Regions from separate parts of the Bacillus sp. 41-22 genome, predicted to be linked through region 2. Evidence: a T-box and tRNA genes for the amino acid it is inferred to sense, from the RefSeq annotation. Region 2 holds a T-box; the other holds one or more tRNA genes.

Region 1 (3,405 bases), 2.1 Mb from region 2:
TCAATTCCCTTTTCATAAACAATTGTATAGTTCGGAGATACAGATCCACCAATAGCAATTACAGGAATATGACGGCATTTCGCCCGCTTCGCGACACCAACAGGAGCTTTTCCATAAGCTGTTTGTTCATCTATCCTTCCCTCACCAGTTACAATAAGATCGGCACCCTCTATACACTTATCAAAATTTGTATAATCTAATACAATTTCAATCCCTTTTCTTAGCTGTCCCTTTAGTACTGCAACGACAGCGGCTCCCATTCCTCCAGCTGCCCCTGCACCAGGTATTAGGGACACATCAAAAGATACGTACTGTTTAAGTATATTAGCATAATGTTTTAAATTCCCGTCTAGCTCTTTCATCATCTCTACATTCGCACCCTTTTGTCTCCCAAATACAAAAGACGCTCCCTTTGGTCCAACTAATGGATTGTCGACATCACATGCTGCTTCTAGCTTTATATCCTTCAAACGTGTATCCATACGAGAAAGGTTAAGAGCAGTAATCAAATGTAATGTTCCTCCAGAGGGCTCAATTACTTCACCTTTCCTATTAATAAACTCTACGCCTAAAGCAGACAACATACCTGCCCCACCATCATTTGTAGCACTTCCTCCAAGCCCTAAAATAATGTGTTTAGCTCCTTGATCTAATGCATGTAATATCAGTTCACCTGTCCCTTTTGTCGTTGTAATAAGTGGGTTTCTCTTTTCAATTGGAACGTGTTGTAATCCTGATGCTGCCGCCATTTCAATAAATGCTGTCTCCTTATCCTTAGACATTCCATAATAGGCTTGCACACTCCAAGCGGCCCTGTCACATTAAGTGATATAATGCCCCCCATTGTAGCACCAACAAGAGATTCGACCGTTCCTTCACCTCCATCTCCAATTGGTACTTTAACGTACTCTGCTTTAGGAAAAACTGCTGCAAAACCCCTTTCAATAGCTTCACATACCTCTATAGCTTTCAGGCTTTCTTTATATGAATCCGATGCAATGACAACTTTCATAATTATCCCCCCTTATTCAATCCCTTTTTTTCATTTTAAACGATATACGGAAAAGTTTCCTTTTTGAGTGGAATTTAAACACAAAAAAAGCTTACATCATTTGATGTAAGCTTTTCCTATTTATATGGAGCCTAGCGGGATCGAACCGCTGACCTCCTGCGTGCAAGGCAGGCGCTCTCCCAGCTGAGCTAAGGCCCCTTAGTAATTAAGCGGAAGACGGGATTCGAACCCGCGACCCCAACCTTGGCAAGGTTGTATTCTACCACTGAACTACTTCCGCGAAAATGGTGAGCCATGAAGGATTCGAACCTTCGACCCTCTGATTAAAAGTCAGATGCTCTACCAACTGAGCTAATGGCTCGTAAATGGCTGGGCTAGCTGGATTCGAACCAGCGCATGACGGAGTCAAAGTCCGTTGCCTTACCGCTTGGCTATAGCCCATTAATATTTACTAGTATGGTTATCTTTTCAAAAAAATAAACCCTCTCAGGTTATTTTAAAGAAAATGGTGGAGGGGGGCAGATTCGAACTGCCGAACCCAAAGGAGCGGATTTACAGTCCGCCGCGTTTAGCCACTTCGCTACCCCTCCGACATTTAAAAATATATGGTGGAGGATGACGGGATCGAACCGCCGACCCCCTGCTTGTAAGGCAGGTGCTCTCCCAGCTGAGCTAATCCTCCAAAAGTGGTGACCCGTACGGGATTCGAACCCGTGTTACCGCCGTGAAAGGGCGGTGTCTTAACCACTTGACCAACGGGCCAAAAAAAAACAAAACTTTTCCCAAGCTTCCAACCGGGCTTGAACCGGTGACCTCTTCCTTACCATGGAAGTACTCTACCAGCTGAGCTATGGAAGCATAATGGCTCCGCAGGTAGGAATCGAACCTACGACCGATCGGTTAACAGCCGATAGCTCTACCGCTGAGCTACTGCGGAATAATATAAGCCTGGCAACGTCCTACTCTCACAGGGACAAGGTCCCAACTACCATCGGCGCTAGAGAGCTTAACTTCCGTGTTCGGTATGGGAACGGGTGTGACCTCTCTGCCATCATTACCAGACTTTTAACATTATACACATTCTTTTGAGAATGTCAAAAGGAATTTTAAATATATATTCCTTCAAAACTAGATAACATTAGCTTCATATTATATGGTTAAGTCCTCGATCTATTAGTATTCGTCAGCTCCACATGTCACCATGCTTCCACCTCGAACCTATCAACCTGATCATCTTTCAGGGATCTTACTAGCTTACGCTATGGGAAATCTCATCTTGAGGGGGGCTTCATGCTTAGATGCTTTCAGCACTTATCCCTTCCGCACATAGCTACCCAGCTATGCCCTTGGCAGAACAACTGGTACACCAGCGGTGCGTCCATCCCGGTCCTCTCGTACTAAGGACAGCTCCTCTCAAATTTCCTGCGCCCACGACGGATAGGGACCGAACTGTCTCACGACGTTCTGAACCCAGCTCGCGTACCGCTTTAATGGGCGAACAGCCCAACCCTTGGGACCGACTACAGCCCCAGGATGCGATGAGCCGACATCGAGGTGCCAAACCTCCCCGTCGATGTGGACTCTTGGGGGAGATAAGCCTGTTATCCCCGGGGTAGCTTTTATCCGTTGAGCGATGGCCCTTCCATGCGGAACCACCGGATCACTAAGCCCGACTTTCGTCCCTGCTCGACTTGTAGGTCTCGCAGTCAAGCTCCCTTATGCCTTTGCACTCTACGAATGATTTCCAACCATTCTGAGGGAACCTTTGGGCGCCTCCGTTACACTTTAGGAGGCGACCGCCCCAGTCAAACTGCCCACCTGACACTGTCTCCCGGGTCGATAAGACCCGTAGGTTAGAATTTCAATACAGTCAGGGCGGTATCCCACCAGCGCCTCCACCGAAGCTAGCGCTCCGGTTTCAATGGCTCCCGCCTATCCTGTACAAACTGTACCAAAATTCAATATCAGGCTACAGTAAAGCTCCACGGGGTCTTTCCGTCCTGTCGCGGGTAACCTGCATCTTCACAGGTACTATAATTTCACCGAGTCTCTGGTTGAGACAGTGCCCAAATCGTTACACCTTTCGTGCGGGTCGGAACTTACCCGACAAGGAATTTCGCTACCTTAGGACCGTTATAGTTACGGCCGCCGTTTACTGGGGCTTCAGTTCAGAGCTTCGCTTACGCTAACCCCTCTCCTTAACCTTCCAGCACCGGGCAGGTGTCAGCCCCTATACTTCGCCTTACGGCTTCGCAGAGACCTGTGTTTTTGCTAAACAGTCGCTTGGGCCTATTCACTGCGGCTTTCCGTTAAGAAAGCACCCCTTCTCCCGAAGTTACGGGGTCATTTTGCCGAGTTCCTTAACCAGAGTTCTCTCGCACACCTTAGGATTC
Region 2 (3,405 bases):
GGTATATTATCTATGAAAAAAGTAAATAAATGATGTTATATTCAAGGGTTAATCTATTGACTGCTAAACAGTTTGAGGTGAAAAGGAAAAGAGGACCAATTATTTTCGTGTAAACATGTAATTAAGTGAAGACGTCATATACCCTTTCATGTTAATATATTTAAGTTATAATAGGAGGCTTACCCTTTTGTATTGTACGGTAGAAGCAGTGTGAGCTTGAAATTTTTTATGAAAAGGATGTGCCTAACTTGCGTATCAATAAATTTATTAGTGAAGCTGGAAAAGCGTCTCGACGTGGAGCAGATAAGTTAATTAACGAGAGAAAAGTAATTATTAACGGTAAGGTTGCAAAAATTGGTGACCAAGTAAATCCAGGTGATGACGTACGAGTAAATGGAGAGCAACTTCGTATTGCTCGAGACCATGTGTATATCGCTTTAAATAAACCAGTAGGTATTACATGTACAAGTGAAAAAGCCGTAAAAGGTAATATTATCGATTTAGTGAATCATCCTTTACGAATTAATCACATCGGACGTCTCGATAAAGACTCAGATGGTTTAATTTTGTTAACGAATGATGGCGATATCGTTAATGAGATTTTACGTGCTGAAAACAAACATGAGAAAGAATATATCGTTTCAGTAGATAAGCCGATTACACCGGAGTTTTTAGAGAAAATGGCAGCAGGTATTAAAATTTTAGATACAAAAACACTTCCTTGTGAAGTAACACAGTTATCAAAATATGAGTTCCAAATTATTTTAACACAGGGGCTAAATCGTCAAATTCGCCGTATGTGTGAAGCTTTGGGTTATCAAGTATACACGTTAAAACGTACGAGAATTATGAATATTGAGTTGAATAATTTACCAGTCGGACAGTGGAGAGATTTATCGAAAAAAGAGAAAAAACGCCTATTTTCAGACTTAAATTACGAACCACAAGATTGGTAAAAAAGAGAAGGGGAGACCAAAAAATGTTTTTGGTTTCTTTTTTTTGAATAAAAGATATATTTTTAACACTTGTAAAAATAAAATGAATAGGATATATTAAATAACAATAAATGTATTTGTTACAAAAGCAAAGAAAAGGACACGAGTTATTTTAAACGGTTATACAGAGAAGGAAGGAAAGCTGAGAACTTCCTAACGCAGTAAAATAACTTACCACCTTAGAGCTGCACTGGGGAAATCAAGTATCTAGTGCCGTGTAAGCGACGTTATCGCAAAAGAAGCCATTATGTTTTTTGTGATGGGAATCTGGGTGGAACCACGAATATAAGCATATTCGTCCCTATTTACTAGGGATGAATATGCTTTTTTATATTTTATTTCATAATAAGCGAAGAAAAGGACACGAGTTATTTTAAACGGTTATACAGAGAAGGAAGAAAAGCTGAGAACTTCCTAACGCAGTAAAATAACTTACCACCTTAGAGCTGCACTGGGGAAATCAAGTATCTAGTGCCGTGTAAACGACGTTACCGTAAAAGAAGCCATTGTATATTTGCGATGGGAATCTGGGTGGAACCACGGGTAAAAGCACACTCGTCCCTATTTTAGGGATGAGTGTGCTTTTTATTATGAAATGGAGAGATGAAAAATGAAAGAACAGATGATCGAAATTAAATTTCCAGATGGTAGCGTTAAAGAATTTGTGAAAGGCATTACTTTAGAAGAAATTGCTGGGGCAATTAGTAGTAGCTTGAAAAAGAAAGCAGTCGCAGGAAAAGTTAATGATCAGTCTTTTGATTTACGACGAAACATTGAAGAAAGTGCGAAAGTTGAAATCATTGCTATGGATTCAGATGAAGGGGTAAAAATTGCAAGACACTCTGCGGCACATATATTAGCGCAAGCTGTAAAAAGAATTTATGGTGATGTAAACCTTGGTGTAGGGCCAGTCATTGAAAATGGATTTTATTATGACATGGATCTTCCAAGTAGTGTAAACGTAGAAGATTTACCGAAAATAGAAAAAGAAATGAAAAATATTATAAATGAAAATGTAAAGATAGAGCGAGTTGAGGTTTCTCGAGAAGAAGCAAAAGAATTGTTTCAAGAAATGAATGATAGTTTGAAATTAGAGCTTTTAGAAGCAATTCCTAATGGAGAAAGTGTAACACTGTATAAACAAGGTGAATTTGTAGATTTATGTAGAGGACCACATTTGCCATCTACTGGTTATTTGAAAGCATTTCAATTAACTCATGTTTCTGGTGCATATTGGCGAGGTGATAGTAACAATCAAGTGCTTCAGCGTATATATGGTGTTGCTTTCTCTTCTCAACAAAAATTAGAAGAGTATTTACATTTTGTTGAGGAGGCCGCAAAGAGAAATCATCGGAAATTAGGTAGTGAACTTGAATTGTTTATGTTTTCGGAAGAGGCTCCGGGAATGCCCTTTTACTTGCCAAAAGGACAGATTATTCGCAATGAATTAGAAGCATTTTTAAGAGAAATTCAAAATGAGTACAATTATCAAGAAGTGCGTACTCCATTTATGATGAATCAAGAATTATGGGAGAAGTCAGGACACTGGGGACATTACAAAGACAACATGTATTTCTCAGAAGTAGATCATAAAAGTTTTGCGTTAAAACCGATGAATTGCCCAGGCCATATGCTTATGTTTAAAAATAAATTACATTCTTATCGTGAATTACCGATTCGTATGTGTGAGTTCGGTCAAGTGCATCGACATGAATTTAGTGGCGCTTTAAACGGATTATTAAGAGTTCGTACTTTCTGCCAAGATGATGCTCATTTATTTGTAACACCAGAACAAATTGAAGATGAAATCAAATCAGTGTTGGCGCAAATTGACTATGTGTATAAAACTTTTGGTTTCGAGTATGAAGTAGAGCTTTCTACTCGTCCAGAAGATTCAATGGGTGATGATAAATTATGGGAGCAAGCAGAATTGGCATTAGAAAATGTATTACAGTCGTTAAATTATAAATATAGATTAAATGAAGGTGACGGTGCATTCTACGGTCCGAAAATTGATTTCCATATTAAAGATGCTTTAAATAGAAGTCATCAGTGCGGAACAGTCCAACTTGATTTCCAAATGCCAGAAAAATTTGATTTAAATTATATAGATGAAAATAATGAAAAAAGAAGACCAGTTGTCATTCACCGAGCAGTTTTAGGATCTTTAGACCGTTTTTTAGCAATATTAATTGAGCACTTTGGAGGCGCGTTCCCAGCATGGGTGGCACCAGTTCAAGTGAAAGTAATTCCAGTTTCAAATGCAGTGCATGAACAATATGTAAATAGGATTGCAGATAAATTAGCACAAGCCGGAATTCGTGTCGAACGAGATATACGAGATGAAAAGTTAGGATATAAAATTAGAGAAGCGCAAATGCAAAAAGTTCCGTATGTTCTTGTTATTGGG

Evidence for each region. A T-box is a leader RNA that pairs with one kind of tRNA and senses whether it is charged. The one in region 2 lies ahead of thrS (threonine--tRNA ligase), so its partner is inferred to be a tRNA-Thr.
Region 1: it has a tRNA-Thr gene. The T-box ahead of thrS (threonine--tRNA ligase) is inferred to sense a tRNA for this amino acid. The anticodon was not compared.

The regions. Positions count from the first base shown of each region.
Region 1 covers NZ_CP084035.1:154,404-157,808, reverse strand. The annotation lists partial or broken gene LCF45_RS00940 (glycerate kinase) at 1-1,012, opposite strand, end outside; tRNA gene LCF45_RS00935 (tRNA-Ala) at 1,138-1,210, opposite strand; tRNA gene LCF45_RS00930 (tRNA-Gly) at 1,221-1,292, opposite strand; tRNA gene LCF45_RS00925 (tRNA-Lys) at 1,298-1,373, opposite strand; tRNA gene LCF45_RS00920 (tRNA-Gln) at 1,379-1,453, opposite strand; tRNA gene LCF45_RS00915 (tRNA-Tyr) at 1,519-1,602, opposite strand; tRNA gene LCF45_RS00910 (tRNA-Val) at 1,619-1,694, opposite strand; tRNA gene LCF45_RS00905 (tRNA-Glu) at 1,700-1,774, opposite strand; tRNA gene LCF45_RS00900 (tRNA-Thr) at 1,798-1,870, opposite strand; tRNA gene LCF45_RS00895 (tRNA-Asn) at 1,875-1,949, opposite strand; rRNA gene rrf (5S ribosomal RNA) at 1,959-2,074, opposite strand; rRNA gene LCF45_RS00885 (23S ribosomal RNA) at 2,166-3,405, opposite strand, start outside.
Region 2 covers NZ_CP084035.1:2,245,143-2,248,547, forward strand. The annotation lists gene LCF45_RS11490 (hypothetical protein) at 1-33, shown strand, start outside; gene LCF45_RS11495 (pseudouridine synthase) at 249-956, shown strand; T-box leader at 1,078-1,301, shown strand; T-box leader at 1,339-1,561, shown strand; gene thrS (threonine--tRNA ligase) at 1,606-3,405, shown strand, end outside.